2 regions of the Faecalimicrobium sp. JNUCC 81 genome follow, and region 1 is predicted to be linked to the other one. Evidence: predicted binding sites of a transcription regulator. Region 1 holds the regulator's gene; the other holds the start of a gene.
The links. The regulator HrcA, encoded in region 1, represses chaperone genes, less so after heat shock. The targets are predictions, from matches to a motif close to TTAGCACTCNNNNNNNNNGAGTGCTAA.
Positions count from the first base shown of each region.

Region 2: a site for HrcA is predicted at 6,419-6,445, ahead of JNUCC81_RS01185 (co-chaperone GroES). Genes of this name have one in related genera too.

Region 1 covers NZ_CM132203.1:2,878,692-2,887,779, forward strand. The annotation lists gene JNUCC81_RS14390 (ROK family protein) at 1-136, opposite strand, end outside; gene JNUCC81_RS14395 (hypothetical protein) at 415-963, shown strand; gene JNUCC81_RS14400 (substrate-binding domain-containing protein) at 1,209-2,309, shown strand; gene JNUCC81_RS14405 (hypothetical protein) at 2,347-2,820, opposite strand; gene dnaJ (molecular chaperone DnaJ) at 3,085-4,224, opposite strand; gene dnaK (molecular chaperone DnaK) at 4,375-6,213, opposite strand; gene grpE (nucleotide exchange factor GrpE) at 6,330-6,923, opposite strand; gene hrcA (heat-inducible transcriptional repressor HrcA) at 6,957-7,976, opposite strand; gene hemW (radical SAM family heme chaperone HemW) at 8,076-9,088, opposite strand, start outside.
Region 2 covers NZ_CM132203.1:209,613-218,700, reverse strand. The annotation lists gene guaA (glutamine-hydrolyzing GMP synthase) at 1-347, opposite strand, end outside; gene guaB (IMP dehydrogenase) at 349-1,812, opposite strand; purine riboswitch at 2,036-2,137, opposite strand; partial or broken gene larC (nickel pincer cofactor biosynthesis protein LarC) at 2,189-3,321, opposite strand; gene larB (nickel pincer cofactor biosynthesis protein LarB) at 3,393-4,136, opposite strand; gene groL (chaperonin GroEL) at 4,361-5,986, opposite strand; gene JNUCC81_RS01185 (co-chaperone GroES) at 6,008-6,292, opposite strand; gene cls (cardiolipin synthase) at 6,510-8,000, opposite strand; gene JNUCC81_RS01175 (DNA-3-methyladenine glycosylase family protein) at 8,019-8,894, opposite strand; gene JNUCC81_RS01170 (deoxynucleoside kinase) at 9,073-9,088, shown strand, end outside.

The DNA.
Region 1 (9,088 bases):
TTATATCATCCATTACTTTATCAAATCCACCATCGATATCAGTTTTGCACTCTTTTCTAAAAAGAATTTTACCAAACTCATCAACTATTCCAGCTTGAATCCCTGTTCCCCCAATGTCAACTCCAACAAAATACATATTTTCCTCCTTGAAAACTTTTAGCTTTATCATATTTTAATTTATTTATATATCACTTTTTAGAAAAGTAATTTAATTCTTTGATTAACTCCTTAATTCTATATTATATTAATGATTTTAATAGTAAAAGTTCAAATATCTAACTTTTTCTATACTTATCTTATATTCAACTTTAAAATCTACAGTTTTATGAAAACATTTTCTTTATTATACTTAATCCATACCTTATACTAATTACTATAAACATTAATTCGAATCAACCATTGGGGGTATTTAGTATGAATAAGCTTGAATCAATAAAACTATTTAATGACTTACAACAAGTATCAAAAAAATATAGTAATTTAGAATTAAAAAATAATGAAAAAGAGTTAGAAGACAATAAAAAATTTAATTCTTTAATTCAATTTTATAAATCAAACATTAATCAAATAAAAGAAAGAGCTCATCTTATATCTAAAGAAACTAGGGAAGAGTTAAAAAATTCAAACTCTAAAGATATTTATAAAACTCTTCTTCAGCTTAATAATTTTGCTAGTGATAAATATAAAAATTTAAGCTTAAGTAATATGGATATTGAATCTACTACAGTTAAAGTAGTTATGCTTACAACTATAGATGAATTAATTCTTATAAATGAGTCTATTAAAAATAAAGACTATTTAAAAGATAAAAATACTTACTTTTATATCTATGAAAAAATTACTGTAAATGCGTTTTTGACTTTTTTAGCTTTAAAAGATATGGATATTGAAAAATCTAAAATAGATAACTTATCTCAGGCTATACTTAGCCAAATCCAAACTCTATCTTTTATATCTTTATAATAAAAACTTTTTGATTTATCAAATATGGCACTTAATTTTTTAAGTGTCATATTTTATTGTTTCTACTTAAAATTTATACAAGTTGATATACTTGATATATTTTTATTTATTTACTCTTTAATAATATACATGTATAATTATCTTAATTACACTGTATCAACAATGTTTTTTATAGTCAATAATACTTTTTAAAGTTGTATATTAAGTTGATATTGTTGGTATATATTAAGGAGGTAACTTTGCTAATGAATGATAAAAATTCTCCATTATATATGAAAATTAAGGAATATCTACTAGATCTTATTGATAAAAATAAAAATATTCCAAATTATAAACTTCCATCTGAAAATCAATTAGCTCTTAAATTTGATGCAAGTAGAATTTCAGCTAAAAATGCAATAAAATCCCTTCAAAATGAAGGTCTAGTTTACAGACTTCAAGGAAAAGGAACTTTTATAAATCATAATATAAATTTCCATTGTAAATCTTTAAAAAATACAACAGACTCTATTAAGATTTCTAATTCTAAAAACGAGAATATTATATGCATGTTAATACCATGGATAGATAGCAGATTTGCTATAAATATAATAAATGGAGCTAAGGAATATCTTGAATCTAATGATTTTAAGTTAGTATTAATGATTACCGATACAGACCAAGATAAAGAAAAAGAACTTATAAAAACAGCTTTAAATATGAATTGTAGAGGTTTAATTATTTTCCCTAGTGATAACCAAATATATAATCCTGAAATTTTAAAACTTTCTCTTAATAAGTTTCCTACAGTATTAATAGATAGAAAATTAGAAGGTTTAGATATAAGTTATGTTGCTAGTGATCATTTTAATTCTGCTTTTAATGCCACTGAGTATTTAATTAATAAAGGCCATACTAATATAGGTTTTATTAGTCCTAGTCCTAAAATTGCATCATCTGTATGTGAAAGAATACATGGATATGAAAAAGCTTTAAGTTCTAGTGTTGGATTAAGAGATCAGTTAAAATTAACTCTTCCATTCGAATTAGAAAATAGAACTCAACTATTAAAAAATTTTTTATCTAAAAATAAAGATATCTCAGCTATAATTTGCGATGGAGGAATGACAGGACTTAGCTTAATTAAAATAATCTATTCTCTAGGTCTTAAGTGTCCTGATGATATAGAACTTATTCTATATGACAATGAATTTGAGCAATACATGGATTTTCTTCCATGCAAGCCTATTGTAATAGAGCAAAATCCTCATGAAATAGGATATACTTCGGGTAAAGTTTTACATAATCTAATAGCTAATAAATCATCACCTCAAAGTATAACAATAAACGAAAAAATCATATTTTAGTATATAAAAATTAAAGTGCTGATATATTATCAGCACTTTAATAACAATTATTATATTCTACTTTGATAGGAATAACCTTATCTAGATTTGTTCCGTGGGCAGTTATTTTTATACATCCGCTACCAGAACATTCAGCTATAAATGTTGTAAAAAAACATCCATCTCCAAAACTTATTGCTGGGCTAAAAGTCATTGTTCCTAAGTCGTAATCGGATAGTTCAAAGTTTATTATAGCATTTCTTACAGGATGACCATGGCCATCTACTAATACTCCAAATATCATCTGCTTACCACCTGGATTTAACTCTATTTTATATGGAAACATATATTTTAGACAAACTTGCTTAGGTCCTTGGTGCTGAACGTTCTTATGTTTTTTTCCTCTAGAATAATCTTCATTATTAACTTCACTTAATTCTATATTACACTCATGTTTTAATTTATTTTTTAAAAATTCATGAAGTTCTTCCTTTGTCTTAATTTCTTTACCTTCTATAAATAAAGTATCCATACATCCCCCACCTTTATATTCTAAAATAGCATCTTAAAATATATTATGATTTAGTAGAGTAACATATTCCTTTATATAAAAAATTCGATTCGCTTAAGCTACTGTGTGAGCGCTACACTTCATCTTAATCCGTTACTCTAAAGCTTTTTTACGCTCCCCAAGTTAGTGGATATTACTTATGTGTAGTAATTATTTATCGTTATTGAAGTAATTTAGTTTCCTTGAGTGTAAAAAAGTCCTAGGAAAATATCCTAGAACTTCTTTTTACTTTTTTCTAAACATATCTTCGATTTTTTGCCCAAAAGTTCTTTTCTTCTCATGAACTTCTTCTCCACACTCTTTAGCAAATTCTCTTAATATATCTTTTTGTTTTTCATTTAATTTCCTTGGTGTATCAACAACTACTTTTATATATTGATCTCCTCTAGAGTTTCCTCTTAGTCTTGGTATACCTTTTTCTCTTAATCTAAATACCGTTCCAGTTTGAGTTCCTTCTGGTACTGTATATTTAACTTTTCCATCTAATGTAGGAACTTCTATCTCATCTCCTAATGCTGCCTGAACAAATGTAATTGGCATATCGAAGTAGATATCATTTCCTTCTCTAGTGAATAATGGATGAGATTTAACATTTACTACTATATAAAGGTCTCCTCTTGGTCCACCTTTACTTCCAAGTTCACCTTGACCTGAAAGTTTTATCATTTGACCATCATCTATACCTGCTGGTATATCAACTTCTATAGTCTTAACTTTTCTAGTACTTCCCTGTCCATTACATTTACTACATGGAGATTCAACTACTTCGCCTTCTCCATTACACGCACTACAAGTTCTAGAACTTGCTATATTTCCAAATGGAGTTCTTTGTACTGTTCTAACTTCACCTGCTCCATTACAAGTAGGGCAAGTTTTCTTTGATGTTCCAGGTTTAGCTCCACTTCCGCTACATTCACTACACTCTTCACTTCTATTTATTTTTATAGACATTTTTTTACCAAATGCAGCTTCTTCAAAAGTTATATTTACGTCTTGTCTAATATCAGCTCCGCGTTCTGGACCTCTTCTTCTAGCCCTTCCTCCGCCGAATATATCACCAAACATGTCTCCGAATATATCTTCAAACCCGCCAAATCCTTGACCACTAAATCCACCTTGGCCAAATCCACCTTGACCATTTACACCTTCATGGCCAAATTGATCATAAGTTCTTCTTTTAGTATCGTCTGATAAAACTTCATATGCTTCATTTACTTCTTTGAATTTTTCTTCAGCTTCTTTATTATCAGGATTTCTATCTGGATGATATTTCATCGCCATTTTTCTATATGCTTTTTTAAGCGCTTGTGCGTCTGCATTTTTATCAACGCCAAGGACTTCATAATAATCTCTTTTAGTACTCAAATTTTGCCACCACCTTCATTTTACAAAACAATAGCTTGTAGAATATCAAACTACAAGCTATTATCTCTATTTAAGCAATTATTGCTTTAGAAAAGATACTCTTTTCTTTTAATATATATTATTATATACAAATACTTCTATTTGTGTAAATTATTTTTCATCATTTACTTCTGTAAAGTCAGCATCTACTACATTATCATCTTGTGCTGATCCTGCTTGCTCTTGTCCTGGAGCTTGTTGTTCAGCCCCAGCTTGTTGATACATTTGTTCAGAAACTTTATGGAATTTATTCATTACTTCATCCATAGCTTTCTTGATATCTTCAGCTGTTGCATCTTCTTTTTCTTTAACAGCTTTTAAATCAGCTATGGCAGTTTCTATTGCAGACTTATCGTCAGCACTTACTTTGTCACCTAATTCATTTAATGTTTTTTCTGTTTGATATATTGTAGAATCAGCTTGATTTAATGCTTCTATTTTATCTTTCTTTTGCTTATCAGCTTCAGCATTCATTTCAGCTTCTTTTACTTTTTTCTCTATTTCTTCTTCAGATAAATTAGTTCCTGAAGTTATAGTTACCTTTTGCTCTTTTCCTGTTCCTAGATCTTTAGCAGTAACATGAACTATACCATTAGCATCTATATCGAAAGTAACTTCTATTTGAGGTATTCCTCTTGGTGCTGGTGGTATATCTGTTAATTGGAATCTACCTAAAGTACTATTATCATAAGACATACTTCTCTCACCTTGAAGTACATGTATATCAACAGCAGTTTGGTTATCTGCAGCAGTTGAGAATACTTGAGACTTCTTAGTTGGTATTGTTGTATTTCTTTCTATTATCTTAGTCATTACGTTACCCATAGTTTCTATTCCTAAAGATAGAGGAGTAACATCAAGAAGTAATAAATCATTAACTTCTCCAGTTAAAACACCAGCTTGTATAGCAGCACCTGCAGCAACACATTCATCTGGGTTTATTCCTTTATGAGCTTCTTTTCCTATAAACTTCTTAACTGCTTCTTGAACAGCTGGTATTCTAGTTGATCCTCCAACTAATAATACATCATCTATATCAGATGTAGATAATCCTGCATCTTGTAATGCTCTTCTTGTTGGTTCCATAGTCTTTTCTACTAAATTAGAAGTTAATTCATCAAACTTAGCTCTTGATAAGTCTAAATTCATATGCTTTGGACCTTCAGCTGTAGCTGTTATAAATGGTAAGTTTATATTTGTAGACATTGTAGATGATAATTCTTTTTTAGCTTTTTCAGCAGCTTCTTTTAATCTTTGAAGAGCCATTTTATCATTTCTTAAGTCTACACCTTCAGCCTTTTTAAATTCTTCAGCTAAATAATCTATTATTATTTGATCAAAGTCGTCTCCACCTAATCTGTTGTTACCAGCAGTAGCTAAAACTTCGAATGTTCCATCTCCTATTTCAAGTATCGAAACATCAAATGTTCCTCCACCTAAGTCAAACACTAATATTTTCTTTTCTTGATCTAACTTATCCATACCGTAAGCAAGAGCTGCTGCAGTTGGTTCGTTTATTATTCTCTTAACATCAAGACCTGCTATTCTACCTGCATCTTTAGTTGCTTGTCTTTGAGCATCTGTAAAGTATGCTGGAACTGTTATAACCGCTTCTGTTACTGGTTGACCTAAGTAAGCTTCAGCATCAGCCTTTAATTTTTGTAAAGTTATTGCAGATATTTCTTGCGGAGTATAATCTTTACCATCTATATTAACTTTATAGTCTGTTCCCATATGAGTTTTTATAGATATTATTGTTTTGTCAGCATTAGTAACTGCTTGTCTTTTTGCAGGTTCTCCTACTATTCTTTCACCATCTTTAGTAAATGCCACTACTGATGGAGTAGTTCTCATACCTTCTGCATTTGTTATAACTTGTGCTTCTCCACCTTCAAGTACTGCAACACAAGAGTTAGTTGTTCCTAAGTCAATTCCTATCACTTTTCCCATGATTAATATCCTCCTTAATTGGTTATATATTAATTTTTATATTCTTATTTTAGTATTTTAACTTCATTTTTTATATGAAGAATTATTAATTATTTTATGTTTTGTATAAACTTATTTTAGCAAGAAACTTTAACCATACTAGCTCTTAGTACCTTTGTTCCTAGCCTATATCCTTTTTGAAGAACCATAACTACTTTGTTGGCTTCAACTCCATCTATACTTTCTTGCATTACTGCTAGGTGTAGATTTGGATCAAAATCTGAATTCTCAGCTTCTATTTCTTCTACTCCAAATTTTACTAGAGTATCTTTAAGTTGCTTATAAACTAAATCTATACCTTTATACATGTTATCTTCTTTATCTTCACATGCATCTAATGCTCTTTCCATATTGTCTATAACTGGTATTAAATCACCTATCATTTTTTCATTTGCAAATAAACCTATAGTTTCTTTTTCCTCTTGTGTTCTTCTTCTATAGTTTGCATATTCAGCTTGAAGCCTTTGATGTTGATCATTAAGTGATTCTATTTCTTCCTTTAGCTTATTTTCTTCTAACTTAGAGTTTATATCAGATATATTATCTCCTTGGTTAGATTCTTCACACTTACACTCTTCTTGACAGTCCTCAACCTTTTCAGTCTGAGATTCTTGTTCTAAAGTGCCTTTATCTTCTTTTAACTCTTCTTGTTGTATGTTATTTTCTTCCAAGATATTACACCCCTTAGTTATTTTATTATAAATTTACTTTCTATTAAATAATAGGCTCATATAATTGACTATTGAATAGATTCTTGCATAATCCATTCTTGTAGGACCAATAAAACTTATACGACCTACTAAATCTTTATCAATATTATATGTTGCTGTAACTATACTGCAATCTTTAGCCAACTCACAGTCATTGTCACTACCTATTATTATATTTATATTATCCTTTTGTATTCCTTTAGATCTAACCATGCTAGTTATAGTTTCTTTTTTCTCAAGCATATTTAAAAAAGATTTCGCTTTTATTATATCGTTAAACTCTGGATAACTAAATATATTGGTAGCTCCATTTAATGAGACTGATAAGTCTTCTTCTGATATATTAAAGTTAAGTGCATTTACAAGTTCATCTATAAATGCTGAATACTCACTTATCTCATATTTTATAAATGCAATTAATCTATTGTCTAGCTCTGTTATGCTTTTTCCTGATAATTTATTTGTAAGATTATCAGAAATTAGGTTTAATTTAGATTGATCTAAATTAATGTTAGTTAAAAGATTTGCATTTTTTATATCACCTTTGTCTGTGACCACTATTAGTAGAATTTTATTGTCACCCATTCCTACCAATTGTATGTGCTTTATAACACTTTGATTTACTAAACTTTTAGTCACAGCTACTGTTGTATAATTAGTAAGCTGAGATAATAACTTAGAGGTCTCATGAATTAAATCTTTTATATGATTTACATTTTTTTCTAAACATTGTTCAATTAATAGCTTTTCATCATCTCTAAGCTCATTTTGAGACATCAGCAAATCTACATATAATTTATATCCCTTTTCAGAAGGAACTCTACCTGCAGATGTATGTGGCTGAATCAAATAGCCTAGTTCTTCAAGATCAGCCATTTCATTTCTTATAGTAGCTGCACTAACGCCTAGATCATGTTTCTTTGATATAGTTCTAGAGCCTACAGCTTCAGCCGTTTCTATATAATCTTTAACTATAGCTTTGAGGATATTTAGTTTTCTTTCGTTTAGTTCCATTTTTTCGCCTCCTCGCTGTTAGCACTCACTAAATTCGAGTGCTAAAAAGATTATATATATTATATATCATTATATTTTTCATTTGTCAACACCCTTAAATTAATCTATAAATTCTATAAATATACTATTTGATATTTCTCTTCCTTTCTGAGTAAGTCTAATCCCAGTTATATCCTCATTTATAAGTTTTCTTTCTTTTAATTTTTTTATTTTTTTACTATATTTTGCCTTAAAATTTATATTAAATTCTTCTTTAAAATCTTTGAACTTTATTCCTTCATTCATCCTAAGCCCCATAAATATTTTTTCTTTACTTTTATCATCTATAGTTAAATTTTCTTTACTTTCTATTGGTTTATCATTTAAAAATAATTTTTCATGATATTCTTTTAAAGATTCAACATTCTTATATCTAAAATCATTTATATATCCTGAAGCACCTGGCCCAAGTCCTATATAATGATTACATTTCCAGTATAGTATATTGTGTTCACATTCACATTTATCTTTTGCATAGTTAGATATTTCATATTGGTTATATCCATTACTTTTTAAGTAATTTATAGTATAGTTATACATATTAATATCTGTATCCTCATCTATAACATTAAATTCATTATTTTCATACATTTCATATAATTTTGTACCTTCTTCTAATATAAGTGAGTATGCTGATATATGTGATGGATTTAAGCTAACTATTTTCTCTAAACTTTCTTTCCAATCTTCAAAAGTTTGATTTGGAAGTGCATACATTAAATCTATATTAATATTATTAAATCCAACTTCTAATGCATCTTTATAGTTTTTTTCAAATTCATCATAAGTATGTATTCTTCCAATAGATTTTAGATGGTAATCTTGAACAGCCTGTAATCCAATGCTTAGTCGATTTACACCAATTTCTTTCATAATTTTTAACTTCTCTTTAGTCAAGGTTCCAGGATTACATTCAACTGTTATTTCTGCATTTTTTTTTACATTAAAATATAAATTTATATTTTCAAATATATATTTTAGTTCATTACTATTTAATATACTTGGTGTCCCTCCTCCTAAGAAAACACTTGTAATATAATTATCTTCTTTCAAATTTTTACTATATAGTTCCA
Region 2 (9,088 bases), 1.2 Mb from region 1:
GATTCACTGTAAGTTATTTCCGTTTTTCCGTATTCTTTTTCACTAGTGTTTCCTTTTCTTACATTACCACCAAGTATATGACTCATTACTTGTATACCATAGCATATTCCAAGTATAGGTACCCCTATTTCAAATATCTCTTTAGCTATTTTAGGTGAATTTTCTAGGTAAGCACTGTTAGGTCCACCTGTGAATATTATTCCTTTAGGATTCATCGCTTTTATTTTTTCTATGTCTGTAGTATACGGTATTATTTCACAGTATACGTTGTTTTCTCTAACTCTTCTTGCTATTAATTGATTGTATTGACCTCCGAAGTCAACAACAAGTACTAATTCATGCTTCATATTATATCTCCCCTTGCATACTGTAGTTTGGCGCTTCTTTACTTATTGTTATATCATGTGGATGACTTTCTTTTAAAGATGCTGCTGTGATCTTAACAAATCCTGCATTTTCTGCTAAATCGTTTAATGTAGGAGCTCCACAGTATCCCATACCAGCTCTTATACCACCTATCATTTGGTATATTATATCTTCCGCTTTTCCTTTATATGCTACCATTCCTTCAACACCTTCTGGAACTAACTTCTTAGCATCATTTTGGAAGTATCTATCTTTAGATCCTTTTTCCATAGCTCCAATTGAACCCATACCTCTGTAAGTCTTGTATGATCTACCTCTATAAAGAACTGTTTCTCCTGGACTTTCTTCTGTACCTGCAAATAATGATCCCATCATACATACTGATGCTCCACCTGCTAATGCTTTAACTATATCTCCAGAGAATTTAATTCCTCCATCAGCTATTACTGGTATTCCATATCTCTTACCAACTTCTGCACAATCCATTACAGCTGTTAATTGAGGTACCCCTATACCTGCTACAACCCTTGTAGTACATATTGAACCAGGTCCTATACCAACTTTTACACAATCTGCTCCAGCTTTTATTAAATCTTCTGTTGCTTCTGGTGTAGCTACATTTCCTGCTATAACTTGAAGCTGTGGATGAGCATCTTTTACTTTTTTAACTGCATCCATAACCCCTTTAGAATGTCCATGTGCACTATCTAATACTATTGCATCTACATTAGCTTTAACTAAAGCATCTACTCTATTCATTAGGTCTGCACTTATTCCTACTGCAGCTCCACATAATAATCTGCCATGTGAATCTTTAGCTGAATTAGGATATTGTATTTTCTTTTCTATATCTTTTATAGTTATTAAACCTTTTAAATGACCTTCATCATCTACTATAGGTAATTTTTCTATTTTATGTTTTTTAAGTATTTGTTGAGCTTCAGCTAAATCTACTCCTTCTTTAGCTGTAACTAAGTTTTCTTTAGTCATAGCATCTTCTATACTCTTAGTCATATCATCTTCAAACTTTATGTCTCTATTAGTTATTATTCCTATTAATTTATTATCTTCATCTACTATAGGCACACCTGATATTTTGTATCTTGCCATTATATCATCAGCATCTTGTATAGTATGATTTTTTGATAAGTAGAAAGGATCTACTATTACTCCACTTTCACTTCTTTTTACTTTATCTACTTCTAATGCTTGTTCCTCTATAGACATATTTTTGTGTATTATACCTATACCGCCTTGTCTAGCCATTGATATAGCCATCTTAGATTCTGTAACAGTATCCATACCTGCACTCATTAGAGGAATATTTAATTTTATTGTTTTAGTTAAGTAAGTCTCTATATTAACGTCCTTAGGTAGTACTTCAGATTTTTGTGGAACTAATAAAACATCATCAAACGTTAAACCTTCTTTTAATATAGTTGCCATAGTAGTTCTCCCTTCTCTTATTATATATATTTTATACGAATTTTAAATATTTTTTCTGTTTTTTTGTTCGTCTTAAATTAAGATACAAAAAAACCTGTATATTAACTTCTATTCTTATTCTCATAAAAGTGAAATTACTATACAGGTTTCCAAAATATCTCTACTTATAGCTAACCTATAGGGATATATAATCAGCCTACAAATTTACTTGATCTAGATATTCTGCTATAATAATTTCACTCATAGTCGAGACATTTACGGTATCTCGGTAGAAACTCTCAGACCATATTTCCGAGTATATACGAGTGACATATTGTTATTTAGTTATAAACATATAATTTCTTTTAGTGACTACTAATTTATCAAAATTTATAAGTTATGTCAATAATTTTACGTCAAATTTTTCATTTATAATACAGTTTATTTTATATATCAATTGATGAAATGGTATTCCTGTGTTTTTACTAATTATTTTGCAATCTTCATACTCAGGTGTAACCTTAATTAGCTTATCATTGTAATAGCCTAGTTTGATACTTATTTCACCGTATATTGTATCTATTTTAGTAAATTTTCTCTTTAGTCTCTCTCTATTATATTTATGATATCTTACTCCAAATGTACTAGTTTCTGTAATTAATATTTCTACAAATTTCTCCAAATCATTTTCTTCACATAATATAGTAATTTTATTTGCCGGTCTATTTTTTTTCATATATATACTTTCTGTATAAACATCTAAAGCTCCCGCATCTAAAATCTTGTCATAAAGATATGAGTATATTTCTTGTGACATATCATCAATGTTCGTGTTTATTTCATAAATTACTTCTTGTTTTTTTTTACACCTATAACAGTTCTTAATATATTTGGCAGCTCAAATTTTTTCTGTCCAATTCCATAACCAATCTGATTTACTTCAAATTCTAATATATCTACGAATTCATCACATAAAGCTTTTATTATAGCAGCTCCCGTTGGAGTACTACATTCACCTTTAACTGTATTTAATTTAACTGGAACTCCTTTTAATATTTCCATTGTAGCAGGAGCTGGTACTGGCATTATTCCATGATCACATTTTACAAATCCTGAACCTACTGGAACAGAAGTTGAGCATATTTTATCTATACATAATAAATCTATTAATATAGAGGCTCCTACTATATCTATAATTGAATCTATTGCTCCAACCTCATGAAAATGTATCTTATCTATAGTAGTTCCATGAACCTTGGCCTCAGCTTCTCCTATTATCATAAATATTTTCTTTGCCATACTCTTTACGTTCTCATTTAAGGTACTTTCATCTATAATTTCAAATATATCTACTAAGTGTCTATGTACATTGGTTTCCTGTGTTATAACTTCTACATTAGTTCCTACTATTCCACTTTCATTTTTAGAAGTTATCTTTAACTCACATTCATTGTATATACTAAGTTTTTTTAATTCCTCTAAAAATACATCTGTTGGAACTCCTAAATTCAATAAACTTGCTAGTGTCATATCCCCTGATATTCCATTTACTATATCAAAATAAAGTATTCTTTCTTTCATTTTTTTCTCCTTGAACTCAACTATTTTAATTTATTTATCATAGATGCCAAGTACCCAGCACCGAAACCATTATCTATATTAACTACTGAAATTCCTGATGCACAGCTATTTAGCATAGTAAGAAGAGCTGACAATCCTCCAAAATTAGCTCCGTAACCTACAGATGTAGGAACAGCTATAACAGGAACATCAATAAGTCCTCCGACTACACTTGGTAAGGCCCCTTCCATACCTGCAACAGCTATAACCACTCTTGCTTCATCTAATATATGTTTTTTATTAAGAAGTCTATGTATGCCCGCTACCCCAACATCATAAACCCTTTCTACTTCATTTCCTAAAAATTCAGCTGTATAATAAGCTTCATCAGAAACTGGTATATCAGATGTTCCACCACTTACTATTACAATTTTACCTTTTCCTTTATGTAAAATTTCATGGTTTTGTATTTTTAATATTTTTGACAATTCTTCATACTCTGCATTTTTATAAATTACTCTTATTTTTTCAAATGTTTCTTTTCTACATCTAGTCCCAAGTATATTAAATCCTTTTTCATTCATTTTCTCTATTATACCTAGTATATGGTCATCACTTTTTCCTTCGCAATATATAACTTCTGGGTATCCATTTCTTATTTCCCTGTGATGGTCTATATTTGCATATCCTAAATCTTCATATGGTAAGTTTTTAAGCTTCCCTAAAGCTTCATCTATATTTATTTGGTTATTTTTTACATCCTGAAGTAACTCTCTTAAATCCATATTTTTACCTCTTTATAATTGACTTTAAAATAATTTTACCACATTTTAGTATTAGTAGTTGTTATTAATAGATATCTTTTATAATACCATCTACTAATTTGGATCAACATACACAGTCGCTTGAGCAATGTATTGAGAACTACTTGAACAAAATGGGCAAATCGAATTTTTGTATTATAAAAGGAGTAACAATAGTTACTCCTTCTAATATATGCATTGTTAAATTACATCATTCCCGGCATACCGCCACCCATTCCTGGAATAGGTTCATCTTTTGATGGAAGATCAGCAACAGCAGCTTCTGTAGTTAAGAATACTCCTGCTATCGATGCAGCATTTTGTAGAGCTGTTCTAGTAACCTTAGTAGGGTCAACTATCCCAGCTTCTATCATATTTACATATTTTTCATTTAAAGCGTCAAATCCTATTTCAGGATCTTCACTCATAACGTTTTGTATTATTACAGCTCCTTCAAGACCTGCATTTTTAGCTATTTGTCTTAATGGTTCTTCTAAAGATTTTCTTATTATTCTAGCTCCAATTTTAACTTCACCATCAAGTTCTTCAACTAGTTTATCTAATGCTGGTATAACACTTACATACGCAGTACCTCCACCAGCTACCATTCCTTCTTCAACACCTGCTCTTGTAGCATTAAGTGCGTCTTCTATTCTTAATTTCTTTTCTTTCATTTCAACTTCTGTAGCAGCTCCAACTTTTACAACAGCTACTCCACCAGCAAGTTTAGCTAATCTTTCCATTAACTTTTCTTTATCAAATTCTGAAGTAGTTTGTTCTACTTGGTTCTTTATTTGGTTTACTCTATTTTGTATAGCAGTTTTATCACCATATCCATCAACTATAGTAGTAGATTCTTTTGCTACTTTAACAGAAGATGCTCTCCCTAGCATAGTTACATCAGCTTCTTTTAATTCATATCCTAATTCTTCAGATATTACTTTACCACCTGTAAGTGTAGCTATATCTTCTAGCATAGCTTTTCTTCTATCTCCAAATCCTGGAGCTTTAACAGCTACAACTTCAAATGTTCCTCTTAATTTATTAACTACTAATGTAGATAATGCTTCTCCATCTACATCTTCAGCTATTATTAATAATTTTTTACCTTGTTGAACTATTTGTTCTAGAACTGGTAATATTTCTTGTATGTTAGATATTTTTTTATCTGTTATTAATATATATGGGTCATTTAAAACAGCTTCCATTTTATCAACATCTGTTACCATGTATGCAGAAACAAATCCTCTATCAAATTGCATACCTTCAACTGTTTCTAATTCAGTGTGCATAGTTTTTGATTCTTCAACTGTTATAACTCCATCTCTTCCTACTACTTCCATAGCCTCTGCTATTAACTTACCTACTTCTTCATCTCCAGCAGATATAGAAGCTATTTGAGATATAGACTCTTTAGTTTCTATAGTTCTTGATTGAGATTTTAATTCAGCAACAGCAACATCAACTGCTTTTTGCATTCCTTTTCTTATAAGTACTGGATTAGCACCCGCTGTTACATTTTTTAGCCCTTCTCTTATTATAGCTTGAGCAAGTACTGTAGCAGTTGTAGTACCATCCCCTGCAACATCATTAGTCTTAGTGGCAACTTCCTTAACTAATTGTGCTCCCATATTTTCAAATCTATCTTCTAATTCTATTTCTTTAGCTATTGTAACACCATCATTAGTTATTAGAGGTGCACCAAATTTTTTATCTAATATTACATTTCTTCCTTTAGGTCCTAATGTAACTTTTACTGTATCTGCTAATTTATTTACACCAGCTTCTAAAGCTTTTCTTGAATCTTGAGCAAATTTAATTTCTTTAGCCATTTTTAACCCCTCCTAATAAAATTATTCTATTACAGCCAATATATCACTTTGTCTTAATATTGTGTATTCTTTACCTTCTATTTTAACTTCTGTACCTGCATATTTTGTAAATATTACCTTATCATTTACTTTTAATTCCATAACTATTTCTTTTCCATCAACAATACCACCTGGTCCAACTTCTACAACTTCAGCCATTTGAGGTTGTTCCTTAGCCGCACCTGGTAAAACTATTCCACTTGCAGTTTTCTCCTCTGCTTCTATTTTTTTTATAACTACTCTATCAGCTAATGGTCTTATTTTCATAATCTCTACCTCCTAGTGATTTATTTGTATTATTAAAGGAATTTTAAATTCCATGTTATCATTTTTAAATATTTATAGTCAAAAATAAATACTATAATAATTTGAGCAACGCGTTTGCGAGCTTTTTTATCACTCTAAACAATAGAGTGCTAACAATTATTATAGTATATTAATTGCTAATAAGTTTCAACTATTTTTTATAACACATAGAAATTTTTTATAATATTGGCGAAAATAACCTAGATATTGACTCTTTAGCCTTTATAATTATATTTCTATTCTCAAAATCACTTTCATCTAATTCTTCACTATTTTTCATATCTTCAAAGAAATCTTTAGTCATTATTTCTATAACATCTTTATCATATATAAATGCGTTTATTTCAAAATTAAGCATAAAACTTCTTAAATCCATGTTAGCAGATCCAGTAGAGGATATCTTATCATCTATTATTACTATCTTAGAGTGTATAAATCCTTTAGTATATAAATAAACTTTTCCTCCAGATTTTAATATATCTGCAAAGTATGAGTATGATGCACTATTCACCATTTTATGGTCAGCTATTTTAGGGAATATAATTCTTACATCTACACCACTAAGTGCAGCACTTTTAAGAGCTCTTAATATACTCTCATCTGGAATAAAGTACGGAGTTTCTATATATATACTCTTTTTAGCTTGGCATATTGCAGAAAAATATGCATAATGTATAGCTTCCCAATCACTATCTGGACCGCTTGCTACCACTTGAACCATACTGTCACCACAATAGCTCATTTTCGGGAAGTATTTTTTTATTAATATAATTTCTTTAGTAGTATAGTACCAATCTATTAAAAATGTCATTTGAAGTAAATATACTGATGTTCCTTCTATTCTTATATGGGTATCTCTCCAATATCCAAATTTCTTATTTTTACCCACATACTCATCACCAATATTAATACCACCTGTATATCCTACTTTTCCATCTATAACTACTATTTTTCTATGATTTCTATAATTTAACTTACTTCCTATTATAGGAAACTTAGCTGGTAAAAATGGCATTATATCAATTCCATGCTTTTTCATTTCATTGAAAAATTTTCTATGGAACCAAAATCTCCAACAGCCAACATCATCATATAGAATTCTTATTTTTACCCCTTCTTTAGCTTTCTCTATTAATAAATCTCTTATTTTTCTACCTATTTCACTATCTTTTATTATAAAGTACTCTAAATGTATATGATCTTTAGCTGATTTAATATCTTTTATAAGATTTTCAAATTTTTGATTCCCATCTATATAAACATCTATATTATTATTAGTTGTAAATGGAAACATGCCTGTATTTAATAGTAAACTTATTACTCTCTTTTTTGAATAATCCGCTAGTTCATCGTCTGCTAAACTTCTTTCTTTTATTGAGTCTTGTTCTAATTTTACTAATTCTTGTATTTCTTCTAGATTTTCAAATAATTTTTCTTCTTTTATGTCATTTGCTAACTTTTGAGTTTTAAATATTTTTATTTTTCTTATATTTCTACCAAATACTGCATATATTAATAACCCTACTCCTGGAAGTAGTAAAAATATTAATAACCATGTTACAGTTCTAGCAGGGTCTCTATTCTCAAGTATAATAACCATTGAAATTGCTGCACTAGCTAAATATGATATAATCAAATAACCTAAAAATAAAATACCTACAACACTCATGTTTCATCCCTCTTCTAGTTATCTTCCTATTCCAAGCTCTCTTGCATAATAGAATAAATATTGTTGGGCATATCCAGATAGATCTTTAAATTTATCAATTGCGTACTTTCTTATTTTAGGCAAACTCATATCCTCTTCTACATAGAATTCTTGCATAACCCTCTTAACCCAAACGTCAACAGGGAAAGTATCTATTTTAGTCATACCAAATAATGCTATACAATCTGCTACCTTCGGACCTACTCCGTTAAACTTAGTTAATTCTTTTATACATTCGTCTGTGCTTAAGCTTGAATATTTCGATACATTCTCATTATTTTCTACCACTCTTTCAGTAGTGCTTTTTATATACTTATCTCTAAATCCAGTTTGACACGCTCTTATTTCTTCTTGTGTTGCTTTATTTAGCTCTTCTGGTGTTGGAAATGCATAATAATCTTTACCATTATAGTTCCCTATGTATTTTCCAAAATTCCTAGATAAATTTTCTATAGCTTTTTGTATCATAGGAATTCTATTATTAGAAGAAATAATAAATGAAATAAGCATTTCCCATCCATCTTGTCTAAGTATTCTTATTCCCCATCCAAAATCGCAAGCTTTATCTAAGTATTCATCCATATTTTTTAAAGTATTTTTTATATCTGTGTAATTTGTTCCTAAATCAAAGTAATTATACCAAATGTTATTGAAATCCTCTAAATTAGTGTTATTTAAATAAATTTCATCATTTTCTCTTAATACATTTATAACTTTTCCTTTAGCAACACCTGTATAAGATCCATTATCTTCTTTGTGCCATCTAAAGCATTGCCCACATTCAAATATATGCTTTGGATCAAAATCTGCTACTCCCTCTAATATTACTGAATTATCTTTTTCATAAACATTCATTTTTTTTACTCCTTTATATCTATGTAATAATTGTTAATACTATTAATTTACCCTATTTTCGTGTAAATTAAATAAACTATTTTTGTATATACAAATATAATTTTAAAAGTCTAGAGTAGAATTTAAAATATTTTTTTGATAAAATACATAAGACATTATTTTTAGAGGGTGATTTTAAATGAACAGTAGAGGTA